One region of the Kocuria sp. LUK genome, then DNA from elsewhere that is predicted to be linked to it. Evidence: riboswitches for the same ligand, from Rfam matches in the RefSeq annotation. Region 1 holds a riboswitch; each other region holds the start of a gene.

Region 1 (9,945 bases):
AGAGCCCGCCGCCGTACTCGCGGCACAGGCGGCGGAACGCCTTGTTGGTCACACCCGCCATCGGGGCGAGCACGACCGGCACGTCGACCGTGAGCCTGCCCAGCTGCAGGGGCGGCAGGTCGAGGCGTGCCGGCGGTGCCGGGTCGTGCGTCGGGCGCTGCGTCGTGGTCGTGTCCATCACCGGGGAATTCTCTCACGGACGGCCGACGCCGCAGGAGCCGGGGGCCTCGCCCCCGTCACGGGCGGGGACCGGCCCCTGCGCGCGGGCAGCAGGGGTCCCGGCGCCGGCCGGTGTCCCGGGCCGTGTCCCGCCCGGCGGACCGGCCGCCGGGCGGGCGCCGGGTAGACTCGCGGCCGGTCGACGAAGGGACGGCGATGACGACGAGCACCCGGGTCCCGCCCGGGTCCCGCGCAGCGGAGCCTGCGGGAACGGCGGCGCCGTGAGGGCCGGGGGCCCCCGCGCGGCGCCGGGCACCCCCGCCGGGGTCGCGGCCGTGCTGACCACCGCGGTCCTGTGGGGCACCACGGGCACGGCGGCGACCTTCGCCCCGGGTGCCGGCCCCCTGGCGATCGGGGCCGCGGCCCTCGGGATCGGCGGGCTGCTGCAGGCGGCGATCGCCCTGCCCGCCCTGCGCCGGGCGCGCGCCGGTCTGCGGTCCCACCGGCCCCTCGTCGCGGCGGGGGCGGCGGCGGTGGCCGTCTACCCGCTGGCCTTCTACTCCTCGATGCACCTGGCCGGGGTCGCGATCGGCACGGTGGTCTCCCTGGCCTCGGCCCCGCTCGCCTCCGGCGTGCTCGAGCGGGTGCTCGAGCGGCGGCCGCTGGGCCGGTGGTGGCTGCTCGCCGCCGCCCTGGGCACCACCGGGAGCACCCTGCTGTGCCTGTCCGGGACCGGGCGCACGGCGGGCTCCGCCGGGGCGAGCGCCGCGGGGGTGGGGCTGGGGCTGGTCGCCGGGGCCGCCTACGCCCTCTACTCCTGGACGGTCCACCGCCTGATGGGCCACGGGGTGGGTCGGGCGGCGTCGATGGGGGCGGTCTTCGGCGCCGGCGGCGCGCTGCTGCTGCCCGTGCTGCTGCTCACGGGGGCGCCCCTGCTGGCCTCGGGGAGCTCGTTCGCCGTGGCCGTCTACATGGCGCTGGTGCCGATGTTCCTCGGCTACTGGCTCTTCGGCCTCGGGCTGACCCGGCTGCGCCCGAGCACCGCGACGACCCTGACCCTCGCCGAGCCGGCCGTGGCCGCCCTGCTGGCGGTGGCCGTGGTCGGCGAGCGGCTGCCGCCGGTGGGCTGGGCAGGCCTGGGCGTGCTGGGGACCGCCCTCGTGGTGCTGGCCCTGGCTCCCGGCGAGGACGACTCCGGGGAGGACGGCGGCGGCGCCCCGCCGGGGGCCGGCGCACCCGGACGGGAGCCCCGGGACAGCCCGGCGGCCGGTGGCGTGCCGGTCCCCCGCCCCGGGGCCTGAGCGGTCCGGGCGCCGCCGGTCCGGGCGCCCGGACCGGCGGGCCTACCGGACGGGCTCGGCGAGGACCACGGACTCCTCGACGACGGCGGCCGCGCCCGCGGCCAGCAGGTTCTCGATCACGACCGCCAGCGGGGAGGTGGTCCCGTCCACCTGCAGCTGCACCGGACGGTCGTGCACCAGCAGCGCGAGCAGTTGCTCGAGGGCCCGCCCGGCCGCGGGATCACCCGGGGCCCAGCCCAGCAGGACGTTGGCCGCGGCCTCCGCCGGCTCCTGGGGCGCGGCCCCCGGGGCGGCGTCGAGCTCCACGGGGCGGTAGCTGACCGCGAAGGCGGAGATCCGGCCCCGCTCCCCCGGGCCCGCGCCGTTGCGCAGCACGACGGCCCCGAAGGCGTGGGCGGCGTCCGAGAGGAAGAGCGTGTTCACCCGGCCCACGGGCAGGTCGGCCGGCGGGTCCCAGCCGTGCTCGGCCCGGTAGAACTCCCACAGGGCCCGGGTGAGCTCGACCGAGCCGGTGGCCAGGTCCTCGACCGTCTGGGCGGGCGAGCCGTCCGGGCCGGCGTCGAGCGGGCGCACCGGCAGCGCGCCGGCCCCGACCCGCACCACGCGCGAGGTGCGCACCGGGTCCAGGCCCGCGGCGCGGGCGAAGCGCTCCCCCGCCGAGCCGGGGGCCACCCGGGTGCGCAGGGCCGTGGTGCCCGACGGCGCGGAGGCGGCCTCCGCGCGCAGCCGGGCCAGCAGCGCGGTGCCGATGCCCTCGCCGCGGCGGTCGGGGGCGACCTCGACCCAGGCCCACAGCCGCAGCGGGTGCAGGGGCGACTCGTGGACCGTGCCGGCGGCCACGGGCACGCCGGAGTCCTCGGCCACCAGCGTGCGCGACCACGGGGCGTCGTCGTCGGGGCGCAGAAGGGCCCGGAACTGCTGGGACTGCGGGGTCTCGGGGTCGGGCCAGACCTCGAGCAGCCGCAGGTCGTCGCCGTCCCGCCAGGGACGGATGCTCAGGCCGGCGGGGGTGCGCATCAGCAGTCGAGCTTCTCGGCGAGGTAGGAGCGGACGCGGTCGAGGGAGACCCGCTCCTGGGTCATGGCGTCGCGCTCGCGCACGGTCACGGCCTGGTCCTCGAGGGTGTCGAAGTCCACGGTGATGCAGTACGGGGTGCCGATCTCGTCCTGGCGGCGGTAGCGGCGCCCGATCGCCCCGGCGTCGTCGAAGTCGATGTTCCACTTCCGGCGCAGCTCCGCTGCGAGGTCGCGGGCCTTGGGCGAGAGCTGCTCGTTGCGCGAGAGCGGCAGCACGGCGGCCTTGACCGGGGCCAGGCGCGGGTCGAGCTTGAGCACGGTGCGCTTGTCCACCCCGCCCTTGGAGTTGGGCGCCTCGTCCTCGGTGTAGGCGTCGACGAGGAAGGCCATCATCGACCGGGTCAGCCCGAAGGAGGGCTCGATCACGTAGGGGACGTAGCGCTCCTCGGTCTGCTGGTCGAAGAAGCTCAGCTCCGCGTTGGAGTGCTCGTTGTGCACGCCGAGGTCGTAGTCGGTGCGGTTGGCCACGCCCATCAGCTCCCCCCACGGGTTGCCCTGGAAGCCGAAGCGGTACTCGATGTCGATCGTGCCCGCCGAGTAGTGGGCCCGCTCCTCGGCCGGGACGTCGAAGCGGCGCATGTTCTCCGGGTCGATGCCCAGGTCGGTGAACCAGCTCCAGCAGGCCTCGACCCACTCGTCGAACCAGCGGGCGGCCTCGTCCGGGTGGGTGAAGTACTCGATCTCCATCTGCTCGAACTCGCGGGTGCGGAAGATGAAGTTGCCCGGGGTGATCTCGTTGCGGAAGGCCTTGCCGATCTGGCCGATGCCGAACGGCGGCTTCTTGCGGGCCGCGGTCACCACGTTGTTGAAGTTCACGAAGATGCCCTGGGCGGTCTCGGGCCGCAGGTAGTGCAGGCCCTCCTCGTTGTCCACGGGGCCCAGGAAGGTCTTCATCAGCCCGGAGAACTGCTGCGGGTCCGTCCACTGCCCCTTGGTGCCGCAGTTGGGGCAGGGGATCTCGGCCATGCCGTTCTCGGGGGCCCGGCCCTTCTTCTCCTCGAAGGCTTCCAGCAGGTGGTCCTGGCGGGCGCGCTTGTGGCAGGAGAGGCACTCGACGAGCGGGTCGGTGAAGGTCGCCACGTGCCCGGAGGCCTCCCACACGGCCTTGGGCAGGATGATCGAGGAGTCCAGGCCCACCATGTCCTCGCGCCCGCGCACGAAGGTCTGCCACCACTCGTGCTTGATGTTCTCCTTCAGCTCCGCGCCCAGGGGCCCGTAGTCCCAGGCGGAGCGGGAGCCGCCGTAGATCTCACCCGCCTGGAAGACGAATCCGCGGCGCTTGGCCAGCGAGATGACGTTGTCCAGCGTGGTCTTGGGGGCCATAGGGGTTTCCTCCGGGGTCTCGCCCGACCGCCGGCTGCGGACGCGCGTGGGATGGGGCGCCCCCGGCGTGCCCGCCGCGGGGCGGACGGCCTGCGGCCGTCACGAACGAGGACGCCGCGTGCGACGTCCTCGCCCCAGGGTAGCCAATTGTCGACGGGCCCGCCGCCCGGGCCGGACCGGGCACGCTCCCGCGCCGCGCCGCGCCGCGCCGCCGCCGGTCCGTGGCCGGCCGGGGTGCTGTCCGGGCGCGGGGCAGGAGCGTGCCCGGGAGCGCGAGCGTGCCCGGGGATGCGGGCGTGGCGGGGCGGGTGCGGGAGAATGGGCCCATGACGACCTCCCAGCACCCCGGACCCGCCGACGACCTGCCGATCCGCGACGGGATGATCCGCCTCGGCCAGGCGCTGAAGCTCGCGAACCTCGCCGAGGACGGGGCCCAGGCCCGGGCCCTCGTGGAGGATGGGCAGGTGCGGGTCAACGGCGAGGTCGAGACCCGCCGCGGCCGCCAGCTGCACCCGGGGGACGTGGTCGCCGCCGGCGGCGCCGCCGTGCGGATCACCGCCGCGGACTGAGCCGTTCCGGTCCCGCCCCCGGGAGGGACGGGGTTCTCGGGAGGGCGCAGCCCTCAGGAGGCGCGGGCGCCCAGGACCACGTGGCGCAGGTACTCCCCGACGTGGCCGAGCTCCTGGGGGCCGACGCCGTGGCCGATCCCGGTGTACTGGACCTTCATGGCGTCGGCGTGCTCGAGCGCCCACTCGGCCGTGGCGTCCACGAGCGCCGGCGGGATGACCGGGTCCTGCGGGTCCCGGCCCCAGAACAGCGGCAGCGGCCGCTCCCGCAGCCGGGCGTCGTCGAAGGCGGGGTGCTCCCCCGGGACCACGAACCCGGACAGCCCCACGACCGCGGCGATCTCCCCGGGCATGTGGCGGGCCAGCGAGGTGGCCATCGCCATGCCCTGGGAGAAGCCCAGCAGGGTGGTGCTCGGGTGCTCGGCGGCGCGCTCGCGCAGCCAGGCGGCCACCGGGAGCACCGCGTCCACGACCGCCTCGGCGGAGAAGCCGAGCTCCCCGGAGAGCGGGAACCACTGGTAGCCCGCCTGCACCGGCTGCGGGGCCCGCAGGGAGACCACGCTGAACTCGGGCGGCAGCGCGGGCAGCAGCCCCATGAGGTCCTGCTCGTGGGAGCCGTAGCCGTGCAGCAGCACGAGCAGCGGGGTCCCGGGGCGGGCGTCGGCGTCGTTGCTCCACACGGCGAACGGCGCGGGGGCCGCTCCGGGGCGGGCGGTCGTGGGATCGGCGGAGGCGTCGGTCATGGTCCCCAGTGTGCCACCCGCCCCGGCCGGCTCAGTCCTCCCGCAGCACCGTCTCCACGAGCAGCTTCCCGAGCTGGGGGCCCTCGATGAGGAACCCGTCGTGACCGGAGGGCGAGGTGAGGGTGCGCCGGCGCACCTCACCCGGCAGGGCCGCGGCCAGGACGTCGGACTCGTGCGGCAGGTAGAGCCGGTCGGAGTCCACCGCGGCCACGAGCCACTCGCACGAGGCGCGGGCCAGCGCCTCCTCGAGGGTGCCGCGGCCGCGGGCGACGTCGTGGGACATCAGGGCCTCGTTGACCACGAGGTAGGAGTTGGCGTCGAAGCGCCCGGCGAGCTTGGAGGCCTGGTGGTCGAGGTAGCTCTCCACCTGGTAGCGGCCCCGCTCGGCCGGGCGGGCGCCGATCACGTCCCGCTCCCCCTGCGGGGTGCGCCCGAAGCGGTGGTGCAGCTCCGCGGCGGAGCGGTAGGTGACGTGGGCGATCCGCCGGGCCAGGCCGAGGCCGGCCACGGGCGCGGGGCCGTCGTAGTAGTCGCCGCCGCGGAAGTCCGGGTCCTGGCGGATGGCCAGGTTCTGCGCCTGACCCCAGGCGATCTGCTCGGCGCTGGACTGGGCGCACGCGGCGACCACGGCGCAGGCGCGCACCCGGTCGGGGACGGTGACGGCCCACTCCAGGGCCCGGGCCCCGCCCATCGACCCGCCGATCACCAGCCGCCACGCGCCGACGCCCAGGGCGTCGGCGAGGGCCTCCTCGGCGCGCACGGCGTCGCGGATCGTGATCATGGGGAAGCGCGAGCCCCAGGGCCGCCCCTCGGGGTCCACCTCGGGCGGGGCCGGGCTGGCGGGGCCGGTGGAGCCGTAGCAGCCGCCGACGATGTTGGCGCAGACCACGAACCACCGGTCGGTGTCGATGGCCGCACCGGGGCCGACGAGGCCCTCCCACCAGCCGCCGGCCTCGGCGGCGCGCTGCTCGTCCGCGGGGGCGCCGGGACGGGCGCGGCCGGAGGCCACGTGGGTGTCGCCGGTGAGGGCGTGCTCGACCAGCACGGCGTTGGAGCCGTCCGGGGCCAGGGTGCCCCACGTCTCGTAGGCCAGGCGCACCCCGGGCAGCCGGAACCCGGACTCGAGCTCCAGCGTGCCGATCTCGGCGTGGCGCAGCACCCCGTCCTCGCGGACCGGTCCGGGGGCGGCCGCGCCGCGCGGCAGGACCACCGTCATGCCGCGCCCCCGCGGGCCGCGGCGGCGGCGAAGCCCTGCTCGAGGTCGGCGAGGATGTCCTCGACGTGCTCCAGGCCCACGGACAGGCGCACGAAGCCGGGCTCGACCCCGGCGGCCAGCTGCTCCTCGGGCAGCAGCTGGCTGTGGGTGGTCGAGGCGGGGTGGATCACCAGCGAGCGGACGTCGCCGATGTTGGCGACGTTGGAGTGCAGCGTGAGCCCGTCGACGAACGCGGCGCCGGCCTCCCGCCCGCCGTCGAGCACGAAGCCCACGATCGACCCGGCCCCGCGCGGGGCGTACTTGCGGGCACGGGCGTGCCACGGGGAGGAGGCCAGCCCGGCGTAGGAGACGGAGCGGACGTCGTCGCGGGCCTCGAGCCACCGGGCGACCGCCTCGGCGTTGGCCACGTGGCGCTCCATGCGCAGGGACAGCGTCTCGATGCCCTGCTCGATGAGGAACGCGTTGAACGGGGAGATCGAGGAGCCGAGGTCGCGCAGCAGCTGCACCCGGGCCTTGAGGATGTAGGAGAGGTTGACGCCGAACGGGCCGTCCGCGCCGAGGGTCTCCGCGTAGACGAGCCCGCCGTAGGACTCGTCCGGCTGGTTGAACCCGGGGAAGCGCTCGGGGTCGCGGCCGTAGTCGAAGCGCCCTGCGTCGACGATCACCCCGCCGATCGCGGTGCCGTGGCCGCCGAGGAACTTGGTCGCGGAGTGCACGACGACGTCGGCGCCCCACTCGAAGGGCCGCACCAGGTAGGGGGTGGCCACGGTGTTGTCCACGATCAGCGGGACCCCGGCGTCGTGGGCGAGGCCCGCGACCGTCTCGATGTCGAGCACGTCGTTGCGCGGGTTGGGGATCGACTCGGCGAAGAAGGCCTTGGTGTTGGGCCGCACGGCCCGCCGCCACGCCTCGGGGTCGTCCGGGTCCTCGACGAACGTGGTCTCGATGCCCAGCTTCGGCAGGGTGTACTTGAAGAGGTTGAACGTCCCGCCGTAGAGGCTCGGGCTGGCCACGACGTGGTCGCCGGCCCCGGCGAGGTTGAGCACCGCGAAGCTCGTGGCGGACTGGCCGGCACTGAGCATCAGCGCGCCCACCCCGCCCTCGAGGGCGGTGATCCGGTTCTCGACGACCTCGGTGGTCGGGTTGCCGATCCGGGTGTAGATGGGGCCGAGCTCGGCGAGCGCGAAGCGGTCCGCGGCGGCCTGCGCGTCCGGGAAGACGAACGAGGTGGTCTGGTGGATCGGCAGGGCGCGCGAGCCGGTGACCGGGTCGGGGCTCTGGCCGGCGTGGATCTGCCGGGTCTCGAAGGACCAGCCGCCCGGGTTCTCGGGCGTGGGCCGCTCGTCGGTGGTGGTGCGGGGGGACTCGGACATGCCGTGAGCTCCTTGCGGATGGTCAGGGGTCCGGTGTCCGGCCGGAGCGGTGCGGCCGGCTGCGGCCGGGCACCGAGGACCCGCGCTTGCTCGCTCGCCGGGCGCGAGGAGCCTGGTCTTCACCCAGGGCACCCCACCGCGGTGGAGGGTTGCCGGCCAGCTAGCTGGGGCTCGGTGCTGGCGCTCATGACCTGCGGCTCATTCTCTTGAGTCCGGGAACGCGGCGTCAAGCCGGGTCCGCCCGACGGGGCCCGCGCGGCGGCCCCGGACGCTGCGCGCACCGGGCCGGGCAGGATCGTGCACCGGCCCGGGAGGCGGTGCTGCGCCGGTGCGCGGTGCGGCCCGGGCGGGCCCGTGTCGGTGCGGGACGAGCCGATTTGGAGACGAATCTCACAGGGTGCCACGATGTGCCCATGAGAGTCGACCACGTGTCCTACGCCTGCCGCCCCGAGGGCCTCGAGGCCACCACGGAGCGCATCGCCGACCGGCTGGGCATCGAGCCGGTCAAGGGCGGGGTGCACCCGCGCTTCGGCACCCGCAACATGATCCTGCCGCTGACCAACCACCAGTACGTGGAGGTCGTCGAGGTGCTCCAGCACCCCGCGGCCGAGAAGGCGCCCTACGGGCAGGCCGTGCGGGCCCGCTCCGCCGCCGGCGGCGGCTGGCTGGGCTGGGTCGTGGAGGTCGAGGACCTGGCCCCGTTCGAGCGGCGCCTGGGGCGCGAGGCGGTGCCGGGCCACCGGGTGTTCCCGGACGGCCGGTGCCTGCAGTGGCACCAGATCGGCGTCAAGGGTCTCATCGCGGACCCGCAGCTGCCGTTCATGGTGCACTTCGACTCCGCGCCCGAGATGCACCCCTCGCAGGCGCGGATCACGGACGTGGGCCTGCACGGGATGTCCATCGCGGGCTCCCCGGAGCGGGTCACCGACTGGCTGGGCGCGCCGGTCGAGGAGGTGCTCGAGGACCTCGAGGTCGAGTGGCGCTACCCGGAGGGCACGCCGGGGCTGCTCGCGGTGACGTTCACGACCCCCGACGGGGCCGTGACCATCTGAGGCCCCGCCCGCCCGGACCACGAGGGGCGGCGTCCGGTGGTTCTCCCCTCCCGGGAGCCGCCGGACGCCGCCCCTCGCGCCGTCCTGCGGGCCGCCGTACCGCGTTCCGCCGGGCCCGGGGCCTCAGCCCAGCAGCCAGGCGCTGCCGAGGAAGCCGACGGCGTCGAGCAGGAAGTGCGCCACCACGAGCGGCATGACCCGGCCCGTGCGCCGGTAGAGCTCGGCGAAGACCACGCCCATGACCACGTTGCCCAGGAACGGGCCGACGCCCTGGTAGACGTGGTAGAGCCCGCGGAACACGGCGGTCGCGGCGAGCACCGCGGGCCAGCGCCAGCCCAGCCGGGTGAGCCGGTCGGCGAGGAAGGCGACGACGACGACCTCCTCGACCAGCGCGTGGCGCAGCGCCGAGGCCAGCAGCACCGGCACCGTCCACCAGTGCTCCCCCAGCCCCGAGGTGCTGACCGCGGCGGTCAGGCCCAGGGCCCGCCCGGCCGCGTACAGGGCCAGGGTGCCCAGGCCCATGAGCAGGAAGAGCACCGCGCCCAGGCCCAGGTCCGGCCAGGGCATGCGGGCGTCGAGGCCGATCCGGCGCAGCACGGCCGGCAGGGCCGCGGCGGAGCCGGCGAGCAGGTACAGCGCGAGCAGCACCGGCACGAGGTCCAGGCCGATGCCGGCGAGCTGGCGGGCGAGGTCCAGCAGCGGCAGGGGGCTCAGCGCCGGGTTGAGGGTCGCCTGCGCCTCGGCCAGGGGCCCGCGGGCGAGGTGCTCGGCCAGGGAGAGCACGGCGTAGACGGCGGAGGCCCCCAGGGAGACGCCGAGCACGAGCAGGACCTGGGTCCACAGGTCGGCGCGGGCCGAGCCCAGCACGGGGGCGGCGCGGTCGGGGGTCGCGGGCGGGTCGGGGACGGCGGGGGTGCTCATCGGCCCATTATCGGCCCCGCCGCTCCCCCGCCCCGGATCCCCGGTGCCCCGCGGGACGCCCCCGCTCCGGCTGCCCTCCGGCCCGCCGCCGTCCTGTCGCCGTCCCGGTGCCGCCGCCCCGCGGAGGCCTCCCGCCCCGGCTCCCCCGCCCCACGGGGTGTCCCGCCCGTGGTCCGGGGATCCCTAGGATGGCCCCATGACTGTCCAGCCCCCAC
Region 2 (9,945 bases), on a different contig from region 1:
GCTGTTCAACCACCTGATCTACAACGCCAACGACCGCATCGTCGTCTCCAGCCCGTACTTCGTGCCGGACGAGTCCCTGATGCACGCGCTGACCACGGAGGCGCAGTCGGGGGTGGACGTCCAGCTGTTCGTCGGCGAGACCTCGGACCAGTTCCTCCCCCACCACGCGCAGAACTCCTACTACGAGGAGCTCGCCGCGGCCGGGGTGAAGATCTACCGGTACCGGGCCCCGACCGTGCTGCACGCGAAGTTCGTGCTCGTCGACGACTACGTGTCGGTGATCGGCTCCTCCAACATGGACGAGCGCTCGTTCGCCCTGGACCTGGAGGTCTCCGTCTACATCGTGGACCGGGACTTCCGCCGCCGGATGGACGCCGTGGTGGCGGAGTTCGAGGCGGCGAGCACCCTGCTCGACATCGAGGAGTGGAACCGGCGCCCGCTGTGGCAGAAGTACCTCGACAACATGGCGCGGCTGACCTCGGCCCTGCTGTGAGCGTCCCGGGGCCGGCTCAGGTCGCCAGGACCCCGCGCACGATCGAGTCCCCGGAGTGGGTCGGGTCGCCGTCGACCGGCTCGTCGGAGACGTCGACGACGGGGAACTGCTCCACGTCGAGGTTCTCGGGCAGCACGAACACGGCCTCGTCGCCGGCCATCACGCCCAGGCTGACCATCCGCTGCGCGTCCGGGGCGAGCAGCCAGACCTCCTTGAAGCCGTCGACGTCGGCGGGGTCCGTGCGCACGACCAGCTGTCGGGTCCCGTCCGCGCGCTCGTCCACCTCCGCCGAGCCGCGGGCGGTGTAGCCGGCGAGGGGCTCGAGCTCGGCGGTGGCCAGCACCGTGGGATCCGGCTCCCGGTCCAGGCGCTGGGCGCCCCAGACGGAGACCCCGCCCACGACCAGGGCGGCGGCCGCCGCGGCGGCGGCCAGCGGCCACGGCACCCCGCGGCGGGCCCGGCGGCGGGCGGCGAGGTCCACGACCCCGCCCGAGCCGGCACCGTCGTCCCGGGCGGCCGTCCCGGGCCGCTCCCCGGCGTCCTGCCCGGTCACGTCCTGCCCGGTCACGTCCTGCCCGGTCCCGTCCGGGCCGGAGGTAGCCGCGGAGGCCCGGCCGGCGGGGTCCGGGCCGGTCGCCCCCGGCGCGGAGGGCGCCCGGTCCGCGCCCGGGTCCCCGGTGGCGAGCGGGTCGGCGGCGAGCTCGGCGGCGAGACCCAGCTCGGCGTGGATCGCGGCCCACACGCGCGGGTCCGGGGCGGGGACCGGGGCGGGCTCGGCGCGGCCGGCGCGCACCACGTGCCCGAGCGCGGCGAGCTCGGCGGCGCAGCGCCCGCAGCCGTCCAGGTGCGCGCGCTCCGCGGGCTCCGGGGACTCACCCAGGGCCAGGAGCGTCAGCGTCTCCTCACTCAGGTGTGCCATGGTCGTCCTCGAGTCGGGTGCGGAGGTGGGTCAGGCCGCGCCTCAGGTGGCTCTTGACCGTGCCCAGGGGCAGGTCCAGGCGGTGGGCGATCTGCTGGTGCGTGAGCTCCTCGTAGACGGCCAGCGCCACGATCGTGGAGCGGGGCGGGCCGAGCCGGCGGATCTCCGAGCGCACGAGCATCCGGTCCACCAGCAGGTCGGCTTCCTCGTGGGTGCCGCCGTGCTCGCCGGCGACGGCGGCCTGGCGCTGGGCGGCCTCCCGCCCGGCGGTGCGCGCGGCGTCGGCGATGCAGTTGCGGGCGATGCCCACGAGCCAGGCGGGGGCCGAGGAGCGCTCGGGGCTGTACCCGGACCGGTACTTCCACGCGCGCACGAACACCTCCTGGACCACGTCGTCTGCCGCCGCGTCGTCGCGCAGGGCCCGGACGGCCAGGGCGCGCACGAGTCCGGCGCAGTGCCGGAACGCGGCCGCCAGCGCGTGCTCGTCCCCCGCGGCGAACGCGGCGTCGAGCTCGGGTCCCCACTCGGGGGGCGGCGTCGGCATCGGGGAGGGGCTCCTCGCGGGATTCGGCGGCGCGGGGCGCGCCCGGCAGGTGCTGCCCAGCCTAGTGGACGTGGCGGTCGCGGTCATCACAGGGCCCGTCGTCGTGTCCGGGGTCGTGTCCTGGTCAGTCCACCGGGACCGCCCGGAGCACGACGTTGTCCTCGTAGTCGCCGATCTCCTCGAGCCACTCGCCCCCGCAGGTGACGAGGTGCAGCGCGGGTGCACCGTCGCGGCGGAAGAGGTCGGCGTCCTCGAGGCTGCGCTTGTGCACGTGCTCGACGGCCTCGGTGCGGTAGCGCTGCGCGGATCCGTCGGCGCGCTCCACGACGACCTCCGTGCCGGGGCGCACGTCCTGCAGCCGGGCCATGGGGGTCACCTCCGTCAGGGTGTCGACGTGGCCGGCGATCACGGCCGCGCCCTCGCCGGCGCCGGGGGCCGGGCCGTGGCGGTACCAGCCGAGCTCCACGTGGTTGTCGGGCAGGGTCATCGCCCCGTCGTCCTCGATCCCGACCGGCAGCACGGGCATGTCGATGGGGGTGCCGGCCACCACGACCCGCACGGGGGCGGGCACGCGCTCCGCCGGCCGCGGGGTCGCGGGGGCGACCGGGACGTCGGCGGGGCCGGGGATCCGGTCGGCCGGGACCGCCGGGGACGGGGCGGGGGCGGCGGGCGGCGCGGACGACGGCGGGGCGAGGGACCCCACGGCCGCCGCGCCGCCCGCTCCGTCGTCGTCCCCGGCGGACGGGACGACGGCGGCCGCGGCGGCGAGCAGCGCCGCCGCGGCGAGGAGCCCGGCCCCCGCCGCCGCCCCGTGGCGGCGAGGGGGGCCGGGGATCTGCTCCCCCGGGGGGCGCGGGCCGGGCGCGCGGTGCGCCCCCGGCCCGCGCCGTCGGCGGTCCGTCACCGCAGGCGGTCCTGCGCGAACCGCCGGCGGGAGGAGACCGCGCGCTGGGCGGCGAGCGCGGCGCCGATCAGCGCGAGCCCGCCCGCGGCGGCCAGCCCGGTGCTCAGCATCGTGCCGCTCTCCTGGGCGGCCAGGCCGGACTGCCCGCCGGGCACCGCGCCCGGCGCCTGCTCCATGCCCTCCAGGGTCTGGACGGCGAGCTGGAGGTTGCCGGCCTCGAGGGAGCCCCACGCGTAGACGATGTTGTGGGTGCCCTCGGCCAGGGTCAGGTCGGCCGGGCCGATCACCGGGTCGGTCGTGCCGGCCGCGGCGACGGCGGCGGAGACCGTCCCGGCGTCGACGGGCAGCGTCTGCTCGTCCGGGTTCTCCAGGCCCTGGATGATCGGCTGGCCGCCGGCGAGCACGTCCACCGCCGGGGCGGCGGCCACGTGGCGGACGGTCAGGTGGGACTTCCCGGCCTCGATCTCCGACATGTCGTTGGTGAACAGGGCGGCGGTCGGGTTGCCCTCCGCGTCGAGGTGGGCGGCGGCGGTGTAGTTCATGCCGGTCTCGAGCTCGGCGGTGACCGGGCCGATGATCGGCGCCGAGGCATCGGGGGCGTCGGGGGCGGTGATCGCCAGGTCGTAGCTGCCGGCCGGGAGCTCGAGCGGACCGGCGAGGGCCCCGGGCTCGAAGTCGTCCAGGGTCAGCTCGCCGTTGACCCAGACGTCGACGACCGTGTCGGGAACGCCGTGGAGCACGGAGAGCTCGGCGTGCTCGGCGGCGGCCGCCGGGGACATCGAGAGGGCACCGGCCCCGAGACCGAGGACGGCGGCGGCGGAGAGGGTCTTGCGCATGACGGTGGCTCCTTCAACGGGCTCCCGGGCGGGAGCGGGATCGACCTTGCACCCCTACTACCGCCGGGGAGGCGCCCCCGGATGCACCGGATCACATTTTTCTGCGGAACTTCTTCCCCCGCGCCCTCCCGGAGCCCGTCCGCGGCCCTGCCGGGGCCCCGGTCCCCGGTGGACGCGACGGCGCCCGCCCCGCGCCGCCGGGGACCGGCGGGCGGGACGGGCGCCGCGTGCGGGTGCGCCCCGCGGGTCAGGCCTGCTCGTCCTCGGGCTCCCGCAGGTCCACCTCGAGCTCCTGCTCCTCGAGGTCGGTGGGGTCGGCCTCCAGCGAGGACTCCGCCGAGCGGTCCCGCAGGTGCGCAGGCGTCTCCTCGTCGTGCTCGGCGACCTCGGGCCGCTCCGCCTCGAGGGTCTGCTCGAGGCGGTCCGCCTCGTCCGCCTCGAAGCTCGCGTCGAAGGGGGTGCCGGGTGCGTCGGTCATGACTTCCTCCTGCGTGGTGGGGCTCGCCTCCGACCGGTGCGGGCACCGGTCCTGTGCCCCCGACCCTACTCGTCCGGGCGCCGGTTCCCAGCGCCCGGGCGGTCGGATAACGTGGTCTGCACCACAGGAGAACCGCTGGACAGCAGGGAGTTGCCACCATGACGAGCCGATTCCACCGCTACGCCGAACTGTTCAAGAGCAAGGGCCCCTGGTGCACCGTGTACACGGACATCAGCACGGGCACGGTCGACTCCCTCCACTCGATCGACGTGCTGCCCGAGAACGTCTGCCGCCGGCTCGCCGAGCAGGGGGCGAGCAAGGCCGATCTCGCCGCGGTCGAGCGGGCCGTGCGGCCGGCCGAGGGCGTGCCCGACCCCGTCTGCCGCTACCTGCTGGTGCGCGACGGCACGGTGGAGATCGACGAGGTCCTCCCCGGTCCGCTGGCCGGGCAGGGCGTGGTGCGGGTGGAGGAGGTTCCCGACCTCACCCCGCTGTTCCGCCACCGCCCGGACGACTTCCCCTACGTGGTGGCCGAGGTCGGCCGCGACGGCGGCGAGATCTGCCTCCACTGGGCCAGCCGCGTGCCCTCCACCGACGAGCAGCAGATCGAGGGCGAGACGGAGCACCTGAAGAAGTTCCCCGGCGGCGGCTGGTCCCAGGGGCGCTGGCAGCGCCACACCGAGGACGTGTGGCGGCGCAACACCGAGCAGGTCGCCGAGCAGATCGACAAGGTCGTGGCCGAGTCCGGGGCCCAGCTCGTGGTGCTGGCCGGGGACCTGCGGGCCCGCGGGCTCGTGGAGGACCAGCTCTCCAAGGCCAGCCGGGCGATGCTCAGCACGATCGACGCGAACACCCGCGCCGAGGGCAGCCGCTCCGCGGACCTGGAGCACCAGGTCGAGGAGCGGGTCGCCGAGGTGATCGCCCACCGCCAGCAGGAGCTGCTCGAGCGGCTGGCCCAGCAGCAGAACCGCCCCGAGCCCACGGCGGTCTCCGGGGTCGCCCCCGTGGTGCTGGCCCTGCAGCAGGCGCAGGCCGAGACCGTCCTGCTGGACGACACGCATCTGGACACCGAGCAGGAGCTGCTGGCCCTGGACGCCGAGCCGTGGATCGCGCTCGAGGCCTCGGAGGCCGTGGGCGCCGGGGTGCTCGGGCTCGTGCCGGCCGACGCCGCGCTGGTGCGCGCGGCGGTGCTCACCGACGGGCGGCCCGTGTTCGTGCCCCCGGGTGCGCTGCCGCACGGGACCGACGTCGCCGCGCTGCTGCGCTGGGGCGCCGCCCCCACGGGCTGAGGCCGGTCCCCGCGGACGGCGCCGCGGCGGCTCCCCGTGCGGGGGGCCGCCGCGGCGCCGTCCGCGGGCGGGTGCCTCCGGTGCCCGCGGCGGGCCCCCGCGCTCAGACGAGCTCGCGGGCGGGGGTGTCGGCCGCGGAGGGCTGCCCGGCGTAGGCGCCGCGGTAGCGGGCGGCGGGGTGGGTGTCGAGGACCTTGGCCTGCCCGGCGCCGTAGAGGTTCTCCCGCAGCGTGGTGCCCTCGTAGGCGGTGCGGTAGCGCCCGCGCCTCTGCAGCTCGGGGACCACCCACTCGACGAAGTCCTCGAAGGAGCCCGGGGAGACGTGGTAGGCGAGGTTGATCCCGTCGAGCCCGCCCTCGTCGATCCACCGCTCGAGCTCGTCGGCGACCGTCTGCGGGGACCCGACGATCGGCACGCCCATCCCGCCCATGGAGATGTGCTTGGCGACCTCCCGGACGGTCCACTTCTTGTTCGGGTCCGCGGTGGTGAACGGGGTGAGGAAGGACTGGATGGACTCCGTCCGGACGTACTCCAGGACGTCGTCCTCGTCGAAGCGGCCCAGGTCCACCCCGGACCAGCCGCCCACCAGGCCCAGCGCGCCGTCGGTGTCCGCGTAGCGCTCGTAGTCCCGGCGCTTCTGCTCGGCCTTGGCGTCCGTCTCGTCGACGATCACGTGCAGCATCGCGAAGATCTTCAGGTCCTCCCGGCGCCGGCCGTGGGCCTCGGCCTCGTCGCGCAGCCGGTCGGTGACCACGCGGGTGAGGTCCGGGCGGATGCCGCCGACGAACACGGCCTCGGCGTGGCGGCCCGCGAAGGCGCGCCCGCGGGAGGAGGCCCCGGCCTGGAAGATCAGCGGGGTGCGCTGGGGGGAGGGCTCGGTGAGGCCGATGCCCGGGACGTCGAAGTACTTGCCGTGGTGCCGGATGGGGTGCACGAGGGCGGGGTCGGCGAAGACGCCGCCGACCCGGTCGCGCTTGACCGCGCCGTCCTCCCAGGAGCCCTCCCACAGCTTGTAGCAGACGTCCATGAACTCCTCGGCGATCTCGTAGCGCTCGTCGTGGGAGATCTGGTCCGTCAGCCCGTGGTTCTCCGCCGCGGACTTCAGGTAGGAGGTGACCACGTTGAAGCCGACCCGGCCCCGGGTCAGGTGGTCGAGGGTCGCGAACCTGCGGGCCAGCGGGTAGGGCTGCTCGTAGGTGATCGCGCTGGTGATGCCGAAGCCCAGGTGCTTCGTGACGGCCGCCATCGCGGAGACGTGCATGAACGGGTCGTTGACCGGGATCTGCGTGGCGTCCTTGATCACCGGCGCCGCCGAGTTCCGGTAGACGTCGTAGTAGCCGACGACGTCCGCCAGGAACATCGCGTCGAACAGGCCCCGCTCGAGCAGCTGGGCGACGTCCGTCCAGTACTCGAGGGTGTTGTACTCGTCCGCCCGCGACCGCGGGTGCTTCCACAGGCCGGGGGCCTGGTGGCCGACGCAGGACATGTCGAAGGCGTTCAGGGCGATGCGCTTGCTCACGGAGATCCTCCAGCTCGGTGCTTCCCCGCGCCCGTGCGTCCTGGGACCTGCTCGCGGGTCTGACGCCCGCGGGCGCCGTACTTGCCGGGGCGCACCTGACGCCACGGCCCGATGCTCATCTGGGGCACCCCGCTACGGGAGAGGGTTGCCGCCCGACCAGCCAGAGCTTCGCGTCGGGTCTCATCATCGTTCGTGCTGCGGGCCAGCCTAGCGGCCCCGACCGGGGGGTGCGCAACCCTCGGGGTACCCCGGCCGCCGCGGGCGGGTCCTCGGCGGTGCGCTCAGGGGCGGGCCAGCGGGGGCGTGCGGGCGGGGTCGAGGGTCCACCCGGCGTCGAGCCGGGCGCGCAGCTCGATGAGCGGGCAGGTGTCCATCACGACGTCCAGGCCCGCCTCCTCGGCCCGGGCCGCGGCGGCGCGGTCCACGACGCCGAGCTGCAGCCACACCGCCCGCGCCCCGGCGGCGACCGCCTGGTCCACGACCGCGCCCACGCGGCGGGAGTTCACGAAGCAGTCGACGACGTCGAGGGGCGGCGGGACCTCCCCGAGCGTGCGGAAGCCGGTCTCGCCGTGGACGTCCTCGCCGCGGGGGTTGACGGGCACCACGGTCATCCCGAGCTCGTCGCGCATCCGCCGGGCCACCGAGTGGGCGGGGCGGGTGCGGTTGCGGCTCAGGCCCACGACGGCCCAGCGGGCGGGCTCGGTGAGGAGGCGGTCGATGACGGCGGGGTCGTTGATCGTCATGGCCCCATCCTCCTCCTCCGGGCCCCGGCGGGCGAGGATCCCGGCGGGTCCCGCGGCGGCGGGCCCGGGACGGGAAGGCGGGTCAGCGCAGCAGCGGCAGGTCCCGGGCGCGCTCGCCCAGCAGGGCGCGCTCCTCGTCGGTGGGCTCGGCGCGGCCGGTGCCGATGCGGGCGAAGTGCTCGTCGCTCCAGTGCTCGAGCGGCTCCCGGCCCCACAGCTCGGTGAGCACGCGGCGCACCTCGGCGAGCCCGTCCGCCGAGGGCCCGGGGGTGCCGTCGAGGTGGCGGATGAGGTCCAGGTGGCGCACGGTCGTGGCCACGGCGAGGGTGCTCAGGAGGTCCTCGACCCGCAGCACGTGGCCCGCGGTGCGCACCGCGGCGCCGGCGCCGGCGTGCCCGGCGGCGTGGGCGGCGGCCCGCACGGTCGCGGCGTGCAGCTCGCGCAGCCGCTCCCAGTCGCGCACCAGCGCGGCCGCGACGCGGTCGGCGCGCCGGTCCTCGGCGTCCCGGACGGGGTCGTGCTCGCGCTCGGCCCACCAGCTCACGGCGTCGCGGTCCGGCCGGGCCGTGGTGGGGGTGTGCAGGGCGACCAGCGCCCGGCGGGCGTCCTCGAGGCCGTGGTGGACGAGGTCGCGCACCGCCCAGCCGGTGCGGCCGGTGGGCGCCCAGGAGTCGTCGTCGCCGAGGCCGTCCAGGGCGGCCCCGAAGGCCGCCCAGCTCTCCCGCACCAGGTCCGCCCGCACCGGGCCGCTCCGGGTCGTCATGGGTCCATGGTGACAGGGCGGGCGGACCGGGTCCATGCACGGACCGGGTCGTTGCGCGCCCGCCGCGTCGTCGTCCCCGCGCGCGCAACGGTCCGCGGGCGGCCCGGGGCCACCAGCGGGTGCGCTCCGCCGTCCCGGGCCGGTCCCCGGGGGAGGCCTCAGGCGCCCGCCGCGGCGATCTCCCCGATGGCGGTCAGCCCGGCCATGGGCGTGCCGTTGACGCGGTGGTCGCCCACGATCCGGGCCTTGAAGACGGTGGGGTTGTGGGTGGCCACCGTGCGGGCGTTGCGCCAGTACCGGTCCAGCAGCCGGGAACGGGAGACGGCCGAGGCGCCCAGGACGTCGAACATCCCGCCCGTGACGGCCTCGACGAGCGGGGGCACCACGACCTGGGCCTGCTGCACCGCCAGCTCGCAGCGGTCGGTCACCGCGACGGGGTCCTCGTCGGGAGCCGCCCGGCCCACGGGCCCGAGCGCGGCGTCGAGCTCCCGGGCCGCCTCGAGCACGGTCGCCCGCGCGGCGAAGGCCTTGGCCGAGAGCTGCCCGACCAGCTGCAGGATCAGGGGGTCCTCCCGGAACAGCACGCCCGAACCGGTGCTGAACCCGCGCGTGCGGGCCGCGACCAGCTCCCCGGTGCGCTCGACGGCGGCCTGGGCGATGCCGGCCTGCACGGCCAGCAGCACCAGCTGGAACACCGCGGTCTCCTGGGTCGCGCTGCCGTCGCGGAACCGGACGTGGTCGGCGGGCACCACGACGTCCGTGAACACGGACGTGCCCGTGCCGGTGAGGCGCTGGCCGAAGCCGTCCCAGTCGTCGCGCAGCTCCACGCCCGGTGCGCCGGCGCGCACGAACGCGTGGGAGCGCCGGTCCTCCCCCGGCACCTGGGCGGTGACCTGGATCCAGTCGGCGAAGATCGAGCCCGTGCTGTAGAACTTCTCCCCGGTCAGCGACCAGCTCCCGTCCGGGCGCGGCACCAGGGTCGTCTCCGCGGCGCCGACGACGGCCCGCCCGCGCTCGGTCGCGGCGTTGCCGACGATCTCGCCCGCGGCGACCCGCGGGTACCACAGCGCCTGCTGGGCGGGCTCCCGGTCGATGCTCGCCACGAAGCCGAAGTGGGAGCGGTAGACGTGGGCCACGTTGGAGTCCGCGGCCGCCAGCTCCACGAGCAGCCGGGTGAGCTGCGCCCACGAGGCCCCGCGGCCGCCGGCCTCGGCCGGCAGCAGCAGCGCGCCGAAGCGCAGCTCGTTGAGCCGGGCCACGGGCTCGAAGGGCAGGACGCGCTCGGCCTCCCGCTGCTCGGCCCCGGCCGCGATCTGCGCGAGGACGGGACGGAACTGCTCCAGGAGGGCGTCGGTGGTGGGCTGCGGGGCGGCTGCGGCCATGGCGGGGCTCCTCGGTGCGTCGGCGCGGGCGGGCCTCCAGACAAGGCCGCGGTCCCGGCCGGGGCCAAGACCGTG
Region 3 (9,945 bases), on a different contig from region 1:
CGTCCGGCGCGGGGCGGCCCGGCTGCGCCCCGGCACCGGCGGGCCTGCCGCGGGCCGAGCGGGGGCCGGTGTGCTCGAGCGCCACGACGCCCCCCTCGTGGCCGGGCGCTGGTCCCGCCTGGACCCCGAGCCGCTGGAGCCCACGCTGCGCGCCTCGGCCACCGCCGAGCTGCTGCTGGACCGCTACGGGGTCGTGACCAGGGGCCCGGTGGCGGTCGAGGAGGTCCCCGGCGGCTTCGCCACGATGTACAAGGTGCTCTCCACCCTGGAGGACACCGGCCGGGCCCGGCGCGGCTACTTCGTCGAGGGCCTCGGCGCCGCCCAGTTCGCCCAGCCGGCCACGGTCGACCACCTGCGCGGGTTCAGCACCGACGACCAGGTCCGCCGGGAGGAGCCGGTGGTCCTGGCCCTGGCCGCGACCGACCCCGCCAACCCGTACGGGGCCGCCCTGGAGTGGCCGCAGCCGGTGGCCGCCCCCGCCCCGGACGGGGGTGCGGCGGCCCCGGGCCGGCACCGGCCCGGGCGCAAGGCCGGCGCCGTCGTCGTGCTGGTCGACGGGGCGCTGGTCCTCTACGTCGAGCGCGGCGGGCGCACGGTGCTCGTCTTCGACGACGACGCCGCGGCCGTGGCCGCCGCCGGTCCCGCGGTGGTCGAGACGGTCCGGCGCGGGGCCGTGGACAAGCTCACCGTGGAGAAGGTCAACGGCGCGGAGGTCCTCGGCCCCGGCCCCCTCGAGACCGCCGTGCGCGAGGCCCTGCTGGCCGGCGGGTTCTACTCGACCCCGCGCGGGCTGAGGATGCGCCGGTGAGCGCGCCGCGGCCCGGGCCCCGACCCGGAGGAGGACCCCGTGCCCGAGGGTGACACCGTCTACCGCCAGGCCGCGCTGCTGCACCGCGCCCTCGCCGGGCAGGTGCTCGTGCGCAGCGACCTGCGCTTCCCGTCGGTCGCGACCGCCGACCTCTCCGGCCGGACCGTCACCGAGGTCGTGCCCCGCGGCAAGCACCTGCTGGTGCGCACCGACGGCGGCCCGGAGGGTCTGACCCCGCTGAGCCTGCACTCGCACCTGCTCATGGAGGGCATGTGGCACGTCTACCCGCGCGGGGCGCGGTGGCGGCGTCCCGGCCACCAGGCCCGGGCGGTCCTGGAGACGGCCCGGGCCCAGGCGGTCGGCTTCGACCTCGGGATGCTCGACCTCGTCGCCACCGCCGGGGAGGACGAGGTCGTGGGCCACCTCGGCCCGGACCTGCTGGGCCCCGACTGGGACCGGGCCGCGGCGCTCGGCCGGCTGGCCGCGGTGCCGGGGCGGCGGATCGGGGCGGCGCTGATGGACCAGCGCAACCTCGCCGGGATCGGCAACGTCTACCGCAACGAGGTGCTCTTCCTCGGCCGGGTCCACCCCTTCACCGCGGTCGCCGACGTCCCGGACCTCGGGGCGCTCGTGGACCTCTCGCACCGGCTGCTGCACGTCAACCGCGACCGCTCCCAGCGCTCCACCGTGGGCGGCCCGGCCCGGCGCGGGGAGCAGTTCTGGGTCTACGGCCGGGGCCGGCAGCCCTGCCGCCGCTGCGGGGCGAGGATCACGGAGGCCCGCATCGACGACGCCGAGCTCGAGCCCGGCCGCCCCGGCCCCGGCCCGCCCCGCGACCGGGCCGTGTGGTTCTGCGAGCGCTGCCAGCCCCGGGCCTGACCGCCGGGGCGGGCGAGGTCTTATCCTGGGAGCGCCGCAGCCGCGGCACCGACCACGAGGAGACCACCATCGACACCACTGTGCTCGACACCGCCTACTTCCCGGCCCCCGAGGACGGGACGGACGGCGACGAGTTCCGCAGCGCCTCGCGCGCGTCCGCGGCCGCGCTGGAGCAGCGCGAGGACGTCGTGCGCTACAAGGGCCGCTTCGCCCTGCGGATCACCGACCGGACCCCGTACGAGGTCATGGTCGAGAACCTGCTGTTCCTGCGCGGCGTGCTCGACGCCGCCGGGATCGACCACCTGCTCGTGCGCGGCAACGACGAGCGGCCCGTGGTCGCCGTCGACCTGCGCGAGCGCACCCGCCTGCGGGAGGCGCTGGTCGCCGCCGCGGAGGGCGAGCCGTACTACGTCAAGCCCATGGACACCAAGAAGAAGACCTCCGAGCTGCTCGCCGACGGGGAGCTCTCCCACCGCCGCAACGCCCGGGTCTTCCGCCTCTACCGGCCGCACTACGCCAAGCGCTCCCGCCTCTACTACGGGGCCGCGACCGGCGTGCAGATCGAGCTGTGGGAGTTCGGCCGGGACGAGATCCGCCTGCCCGTGGAGAACTCCCTGACCCGCCGCAGCGTCTCCCGCGCCGAGGCCGTGCGCGGGACCGTGGAGCGCTTCGGGCTGCAGTGGGCCACGATCGAGAACATGTTCGCCGACCACGCGAGCGACATCGACTTCGAGATCGACATGGTCTTCTCGTGGGTCGACGGCTCCGACCCCGAGTACCGGCGGGTGCGGGCCTCCTACATGGAGGACGCGGTCGTGGGCGAGGGCGACGACCACGAGGCCCGCTTCCGGCAGGTCGACGAGCTGAAGTACGCGCTGCGCTCGGTGCACATGTTCGCCCCCTGGGTGCGGACCGTCTGGATCGCCACCGACTCGGCGCCCCCGGCCTGGCTGGCCGAGCACCCGCGGGTGCGGATCGTGCGCAGCGAGGAGTTCTTCGAGGACACCTCCGTGCTGCCGATCTACAACTCGCAGGCGGTGGAGGCGCAGCTGCACCGCATCGAGGGGCTCGCCGAGCACTTCCTGTACTCCAACGACGACATGTTCTTCGGCCGCCAGATCGGCCCGTCCCTGTTCTTCTCCCCCGGTGGGGTCACGAAGTTCGTGGAGGCCTCCACCCGCATCGGCCTGGGCGAGGGCCACCCCGAGCGCTCCGGGTTCGAGAACGCGGCCCGGGTCAACCGGAAGCTGCTGTGGGAGCGCTTCGGGCGGATCACCACCCGCCACCTCGAGCACTGCGCCGCGCCGCTGCGCCGCAGCGTGGTCACCGAGCTCGAGGAGGAGTTCCCGGAGGAGTTCCGGCGCACGGCCGCCAGCCGGTTCCGCGCCGCGGGCAACATCTCCGTGACGAACTCGCTCTACCACTACTACGCGCTGCTGGCCGGGCGGGCCGTGACCCAGGACACCGCCCGCACCGCCTACGTGGACACCACGACCGAGGCCGGCCTGCAGCGGATGGAGCGGCTGCTGGCCAAGCGCGGGCTCGACATGTTCTGCCTCAACGACGGCAGCTTCCCGGAGGTCCCCGCCGCCGAGCGCGCCGAGCGGATGCGCGAGTTCCTGGAGCGCTACTTCCCCGTGCCCGCGCCCTGGGAGAAGTAGCCCGGCTCCCCGCCGCGGCAGGGCACCGGCCCGGGACGAGGACCCGCCTCCTCGCCCCGGGCCGGTGCCCTTCCCCGTGCCCGGGCGCCGTTGCCCCGCGGGCAGGACCGGGCGGGCCCCCTGTCGTGGACCGGCACGGGCTCCGGACGCAAGTGTGACGTCATGACGGGCCGGGCCGTGACACGTCGTCGCACGGCTGGGCGCAGGGCGGACCCGGCCCCTAGCGTCGTCCCCGAGAATCATGAGCTCCGGTGCGAAGCCCTGGCTGGCCGGACGGCAACCCTCGACGCTGTAGCGGGGTGCCCCAGGTGAGGATTCGGCCCGTGTCACCACCGCGCGGGTAAGTACGGCGTCTCGTGCGAGCCGCCCGCCCCCAGGGAGATCCCATGACCGTGCCGCGCCCCGTCGCGCCGCCCCCGCCCCACGGCTCCACCTCGGTGGGCCGGTCGCTGCTGCGCAAGAAGCGGGTGCTGTCCTCCGCCTTCGTCGGCACCACCATCGAGTGGTACGACTTCTACCTCTACGGCACCGCCGCCGCGCTGGTGTTCAACAAGCAGTTCTTCCCCTCCGACTCGGAGCTGGGCTCGCTGCTGGCCTCGTTCGCGACCTTCGCCATCGCGTTCTTCGTCCGGCCCCTCGGCGGGATCGTCGCCGGCCACCTGGGCGACCGGATCGGGCGCAAGGCGCTGCTGGTGGCCTCGCTGCTGACCATGGGGGTGGCCTCGACCCTGATCGGCGCCCTGCCCACGTTCGCGACCGCCGGCTGGTTCGCCGTGGCCGCCCTCGTGGCCCTGCGCCTGCTGCAGGGGCTCTCCGCCGGGGCCGAGTGGGGCGGATCCGCCCTGCTGTCCGTCGAGCACGCCCCCGCGTCCCGCCGGGGCCTGTTCGGCAGCTTCACCCAGATCGGCTCGGCCGCCGGGATGCTGCTGGCCACCGGCGCGTTCGCCCTGGTGCAGCTGCTGCTGACGGACGAGCAGTTCCAGGCCTTCGGCTGGCGCCTGCCCTTCCTCGCCAGCGCCCTGCTCGTGGCGATCGGGCTGCTCATCCGCCTCGGGGTGGACGACGCCGAGGAGTTCCGCGAGCTGCGCGCCCGCGACGAGGTCGCCACCTCGCCCGTGCGCCAGGTGCTGCGCGAGGGCCGCCGCGGGGTGCTCGTGACCATCGGGCTGCGCACCGTCCAGCCCGCCATGTACTCCGTGCTGACCGTCTACACCCTCACCTACCTCGCCGACCGGCGCGGGGACTCCTCCGCGGGGCTGATCGCGATCCTCGTCGCCTCGGCCGTGGGCCTGGCCTCGGGACCGTTCTGGGGCTGGCTCTCGGACCGCTGGGGCCGGCGCCGGCTCGCGGTGGTCTCCGCCGCGGCGACCGCCGTGCTGATCTGGCCCTACTTCCTGTTCCTGGACCTCGGCCCGCTCGTGCTGCTGCCCCTGGTGTACCTGGTGGTCATGAACTGGCTGCACGACTCGATCTACGGCCCGCAGGCGGCGTGGTTCGCCGAGCAGTTCCCGGTGCACCTGCGCTACAGCGGGGTGTCCCTCGGCTACCAGGTCGGCACGATCGTCTCCGGCGGGATGACCCCGTTCATCGCCGCGGCCCTGCTGGCCCTCGGCGGCGGCAGCCCGTGGCTGATCTGCGCCTACGTGGGCGTGCTCGCCGCGCTGAGCGTGGTCGCGGCCCTGGCCGCGGCCGACCCGGTGACGGATCCGGCGTCCGCGCCGGGGTCCGGGCCGGGGTCCGCGTCGGGGTCGGGCCCCGCCCCCGACGCCCCCGCGGCCGGGACCCCCGCCGGCCGCACCGCCCCCGGGGCCGCCGGCGGTCCCGGACGACCCGAGGAGGCCGCCGATGCCCTCGTCTGAGCCCCGCCCCCTGCTCCTGAACGCCTTCGAGATGGCCGTGCCCGTGCACCAGTCCCCCGGGCTGTGGCGCCACCCCGAGGACCGCTCCCGGGACTACACCTCCCTCGCGCACTGGACCCGGCTCGCGCGCACGCTCGAGGACGGCGGGTTCCACGGGATCTTCTTCGCCGACGTCCTGGGCCAGTACGACGTCCACGGCGGCAGCGGGGACGCCGCGGCCCGCGGCGGGGTGCAGTTCCCGATGCTCGACCCCCTCCTGCTCGTGCCGGCCCTCGCGGCCGTCACCGAGCGGATCGGCTTCGGCGTGACCGCCTCGGTCAGCTACGAGCACCCGTACGCCCTCGCCCGGCGGCTGAGCACCCTGGACCACCTCACCGGCGGGCGGGTGGCGTGGAACATCGTCACCTCCTACCAGGACTCCGCCGCCCGCAACCTCGGCCAGGACCGCCAGGTGCCCCACGACGAGCGCTACGACCGGGCCGAGGAGTACCTCGACGTGGTCTACCGGCTGTGGGAGTCCTCCTTCGACGACGACGCCGTGGTCGCCGACCCCGCCGCCGGCGTCTACGTGGACCCCTCCCGGGTGCGGGGCATCGGCCACGAGGGCGAGCGCTTCAGCGTCCCGGGCCCCGCCCTCGTGGAGCCCTCGCCGCAGCGCACCCCGCTGCTCTTCCAGGCGGGGGCCTCGACCCGGGGCCGGGCCTTCGCCGCCAAGCACGCCGAGGCCGTGTTCTTCAGCGGCCCCACCGCCGAGCAGACGGCCGGGTGGGTGCGGGCCGTGCGGGCGGAGGCCGCCGGCCGGGGCCGGGACCCGCGGCGGGTGAAGGTCTTCTCCAACGTCAACGTCGTCGTCGCGGACACCGACGCCGAGGCCCTGGCCCGGCTCGAGGACTACCGCCGCCACGTGGACGTCGAGGCGGCCCTGGCGCTGTTCGCCGGCTGGACGGGGGTGGACCTCTCCGGGGCCGACCCGGACGAGCCGCTGGAGCACGTGACCACGGACGGCAACCGGTCGGCCCTGGCGTCGTTCACCACGCTGGACCCGGACCGGGTGTGGACCCCGCGGCTGCTGGCCGAGTTCGTGAGCATCGGCGGGCGCGGGCCCGTGCTGGCCGGCTCCCCCGCCACGGTCGCCGACGGGCTGGAGCGGTGGGCGCGGGTGGCCGACGTCGACGGCTTCAACGTCAACGCCGCCGTGCGGCCGGGCGACTTCGAGCGCTTCGCCCGCCTGGTCAGCCCGGAGCTGCGCCGCCGCGGCCTGCTGGAGGAGCCCGCCCCGGGGGCCACGCTGCGCGAGACGGTGCTGGGCGAGGGGCCGCGGCTGGCCCCCGACCACTACGGCGCCGGGTTCCGCCCGGTGCCCGCGGCGCGCTAGCGCACCCGCAACGGGCCCGGCCCCGGACCCCGCAGGAGAGCGGGGTCCGGGGCCGGGCCCGCGCCGGAGGGTCTCAGGCCTCGCGGATCGCCCGGCCGAGCGCGTCCAGCACGAACGCCGCCGACTCCTCGGTGGCGTTGGGGCCCATGAGCCCGATCCGCCACACGCTCGAGGCGTGCTCCTTGACCCCGGCGCCGATCTCGAGGGAGAAGTGCTCGAGCAGGTGGGCGCGCACGCGCGCGGAGTCCACGCCCTCGGGCACCTTCACCGTGGTCAGCTGCGGCAGCCGGGCGCCCTCGGCGGCGAAGAGCTCCAGGCCCATCTCCTGCAGCCCGGCCTGGAGGGCCTCGCCCGCGCGCCGGTGGCGGTCCCGGACCGCCTCGAGGCCCTCGTCGAGGATCCGCTCGAGGGCGGCGTCGAGGGAGGCGATCATCGCGGTCGGGGCGGTGTGGTGGTAGGTCCGGGCCCGGCCCTGGGCCTCGCCCACGTAGCCGCCGAGCATCCCCAGGTCCAGGTACCAGGAGCGGGGGTGCGGCACGCGCCGGTCGAAGGCCGCGTCCGAGATCGTGAACGGCGCCAGGCCCGGGGCCACGCCCAGGCACTTCTGGGTGCCGGCGTAGCCGATGTCCACGCCCCAGTCGTCGGCGCGCAGCTCGCTGCCGCCGATCGAGGTGACCGCGTCCACGAGCAGCAGCGCGTCCCCCTTGAGCTCGCCCAGGGCGGCGATGTCCGAGCGGACGCCGGTGGAGGTCTCGGCGTGGACCGCGGCGATGACCTTGGGGGCGGGGTGGGCCTCGGCGACCCGCTGCGGGTCCACCGGCTGCCCGTAGGGGAAGTCCACGCGCACGACCTCGGCGCCGCAGCGGGCCGCGACGTCGCACATGCGCTCGCCGAAGAGGCCGTTGACGGCCACGACGACGACGTCGCCCTCCGCCACGGTGTTGACGAAGGCGGCCTCCATCCCGGCCGAGCCGGTGGCGCTCAGCGGCAGCGTCCGCCGGTTGGCGGTGCCCCAGACCTGGCGCAGGCCCTCGCAGGCGCGGTCCATGATCTCCAGGAACGCCGGGTCGAGGTGGCCCAGCAGGGGCCGGGCCAGGGCCTCGGTGGCCTCGGGGTAGGGGTTGGACGGGCCGGGACCGAACAGGCGGCGCTCGAGCACGCCGGTGGTCCGCTCCGCACGGGTCAGGGTCACGCTGGTCTCCTCGGGTCGGTGGATTCGGTCGTCCCGCCAGCCTAGCCGGGGCGTGCGGCGGGGAGCCGACCTCAGCCCACGAGCCGGCGGGCGGCCGCGGTGTGGGCGGCGATCAGCTCCTCCAGGTCCAGGCCCTCGATCCGCCCGTCCGTCACGAGCCACCGCCCGCCGACCATGACCCGGTCGGCCCGGTCGGCCCCGCACAGCAGCAGCGCCGAGAGGGGGTCGTGGGCGCCGGAGAAGCGCAGCCCGTCGAGGCGGAACATCGCGAGGTCGGCCTGCGCGCCCGGGCGGAGGACCCCGAGGTCCTCCCGGCCCAGCAGCCGGGCGGACCCGCGCGTCGCCCACCCCAGGGCCTGCCGCACCCCGACCTGGGCGCCGTAGCGCAGCCGCTGCACGTAGAGCGCCTGGCGGGCCTCGAGCAGGAGGTTGGAGGCGTCGTTGGAGGCGGAGCCGTCCACGCCCAGGCCCACGGGCGCCCCGGCGTCCTCGAGCTCGAGCGCCCGGCACGTCCCGGAGGCCAGGCGCATGTTCGAGCTGGGGCAGTGGGCCACGCCGACGCCGGCGGCGCCGAGCCGGCCCACCTCGTCGTCGTCGAAGTGGATGCCGTGGGCCAGCCACGTGCGGTCCGTGAGCCAGCCGGTGGACTCGAGGTAGTCGACGGTGCGCAGCCCGAAGCGCTCCCGGCAGAACTGCTCCTCGTCGACGGTCTCGGCGAGGTGGGTGTGCAGGCGCACGTCCAGCTCCTGCGCGAGCACGGCCGTGTCCCGCATGATCTCGCGGGTCACGGAGAACGGCGAGCACGGGGCGAGCGCGATCTGGATCCGTGCCCCGGGGCCGCGCTCGTGGTGGGCGGCGACGAGCCGGGCGCTGTCGGCGAGGATCGTCCCCGCCTCCTGCACGGTCTCCTGCGGGGGCAGCCCGCCGTCGCGGCGCCCGAGGCTCATCGAGCCGCGGGTGAGCACGGCGCGCATCCCCAGGGCGCGGGCGGCCTCGACCTGCACGTCCACCGAGTGCTCCATGCCGTCGGGGAACAGGTAGTGGTGGTCGGCGGCGGTGGTGCACCCCGACAGCAGCAGCTCGGCCATCGCGGCGGTCGTGGCCAGGCGCAGGTCCTCGGGGGTGAGCCGGGCCCACACGGGGTAGAGCCGGGTCAGCCAGGGGAACAGGGGGACGTCCACCACCGGGGCCCAGGCGCGGGTGAGGGTCTGGAAGAAGTGGTGGTGGGTGTTGATCAGCCCGGGCAGCAGCACGTGCTCGCGCGCGTCGAGGACGGTGCACGGGCCGGCGGCGGGCGTCCCGCCGGCGGGCACGAGCTCCACGACCGTGCCGGCGGCCGTGTCGACGACGACGCCGCCCGCGGCGGCGGCGTCCCGGTCGGCGGTGTCGTCGCCGGTGAGCACGGCGAGGGGCTCGCGCAGCCACAGCAGGTCGCGGCGGGCGAGGGCGGGGTCGGTCGGCACGGGGTCTCCTCGGGTCGCGGGCGTCGTGCGCCGGCGCCGCCCGCCCCGGGCCTCGCCGGGGGCGGCGCGCGGCGCCGCCAGCTCAGTGAGGTCCTGTCTGCTGATCCAGGAGACCGCTCACGCGGCCGCCAGGACCGTAGCACGCGCCCCGGGCGGCGTCCACGCCCCAGATCTCCGGGCGCGGCGGTCGTTGTGAGCCGGATCACGGCACGGTAGCCTCGATCTCGCCAACGGCGGGTCCGCGACGGACTATCTACCAGGCAACCGCATCAGTCACCACGCAGCGGCCGCCACCGGCGCACGACCCCGGGTCCCCGGACGCGGCGCTGCCCCCACCCCGGGAGCTGCCCATGAGCACCGACCAGATCTCCGTCCCGCCCGGAACCACCGAGCACCTGCGCGAGGCCGTCGCCCTCGCCGTCGACAACGCCGTGGCCGACGGCGGCCCGTTCGGGGCCGTCGTCGTGACCGCCGACGGGCGCCGCTTCACGGGCGTCAACCGCGTCACCGCCGACAACGACCCGACGGCCCACGCGGAGGTCCAGGCGATCCGCGCCGCCTGCCGTGCGCTCGGCACCTTCGACCTCTCGGGCGCGGCCCTCTACTCGAGCTGCGAGCCGTGCCCCATGTGCCTGGCCGCCTCCCTGTGGGCGCGCCTGGAGACGGTGTACTTCGCGGCCGACCGCCACGACGCGGCCGCCGGCGGCT

The links. A riboswitch is a leader RNA that binds a small molecule or an ion and turns the genes downstream of it on or off. The one in region 1 is predicted to bind S-adenosylmethionine.
Region 2: linked by a shared signal. The riboswitch ahead of LQU92_RS09205 (LLM class flavin-dependent oxidoreductase) and the one ahead of LQU92_RS07345 (bifunctional o-acetylhomoserine/o-acetylserine sulfhydrylase) in region 1 are both predicted to bind S-adenosylmethionine.
Region 3: linked by a shared signal. The riboswitch ahead of LQU92_RS09435 (MFS transporter) and the one ahead of LQU92_RS07345 (bifunctional o-acetylhomoserine/o-acetylserine sulfhydrylase) in region 1 are both predicted to bind S-adenosylmethionine.

What each region holds. Positions count from the first base shown of each region.
Region 1 is NZ_JAJMZI010000003.1:393,793-403,737, reverse strand. It holds gene dusB (tRNA dihydrouridine synthase DusB) at 1-178, opposite strand, end outside; gene LQU92_RS07375 (DMT family transporter) at 441-1,460, shown strand; gene LQU92_RS07370 (GNAT family N-acetyltransferase) at 1,503-2,477, opposite strand; gene LQU92_RS07365 (glycine--tRNA ligase) at 2,477-3,859, opposite strand; gene LQU92_RS07360 (RNA-binding S4 domain-containing protein) at 4,186-4,428, shown strand; gene LQU92_RS07355 (alpha/beta hydrolase) at 4,482-5,168, opposite strand; gene LQU92_RS07350 (homoserine O-acetyltransferase) at 5,200-6,384, opposite strand; gene LQU92_RS07345 (bifunctional o-acetylhomoserine/o-acetylserine sulfhydrylase) at 6,381-7,757, opposite strand; SAM riboswitch class IV at 7,835-7,949, opposite strand; gene LQU92_RS07340 (VOC family protein) at 8,171-8,809, shown strand; gene LQU92_RS07335 (CPBP family intramembrane glutamic endopeptidase) at 8,933-9,730, opposite strand; gene LQU92_RS07330 (S9 family peptidase) at 9,927-9,945, shown strand, end outside.
Region 2 is NZ_JAJMZI010000004.1:268,261-278,205, reverse strand. It holds gene cls (cardiolipin synthase) at 1-493, shown strand, start outside; gene LQU92_RS09235 (anti-sigma factor) at 510-1,412, opposite strand; gene LQU92_RS09230 (RNA polymerase sigma factor) at 1,396-1,956, opposite strand; gene LQU92_RS15145 (class F sortase) at 2,081-2,860, opposite strand; gene LQU92_RS09220 (DUF4397 domain-containing protein) at 2,857-3,696, opposite strand; gene LQU92_RS09215 (hypothetical protein) at 3,944-4,174, opposite strand; gene LQU92_RS09210 (Vms1/Ankzf1 family peptidyl-tRNA hydrolase) at 4,333-5,463, shown strand; gene LQU92_RS09205 (LLM class flavin-dependent oxidoreductase) at 5,567-6,982, opposite strand; SAM riboswitch class IV at 7,055-7,170, opposite strand; gene LQU92_RS09200 (CoA-binding protein) at 7,264-7,725, opposite strand; gene LQU92_RS09195 (maleylpyruvate isomerase N-terminal domain-containing protein) at 7,808-8,488, opposite strand; gene LQU92_RS09190 (acyl-CoA dehydrogenase family protein) at 8,647-9,870, opposite strand.
Region 3 is NZ_JAJMZI010000004.1:317,228-327,172, reverse strand. It holds gene LQU92_RS09450 (DEAD/DEAH box helicase) at 1-808, shown strand, start outside; gene LQU92_RS15325 (DNA-formamidopyrimidine glycosylase family protein) at 848-1,687, shown strand; gene LQU92_RS09440 (stealth family protein) at 1,933-3,348, shown strand; SAM riboswitch class IV at 3,586-3,701, shown strand; gene LQU92_RS09435 (MFS transporter) at 3,735-5,207, shown strand; gene LQU92_RS09430 (LLM class flavin-dependent oxidoreductase) at 5,194-6,582, shown strand; gene LQU92_RS09425 (alanine--glyoxylate aminotransferase family protein) at 6,656-7,774, opposite strand; gene LQU92_RS09420 (8-oxoguanine deaminase) at 7,846-9,237, opposite strand; gene LQU92_RS09415 (nucleoside deaminase) at 9,588-9,945, shown strand, end outside.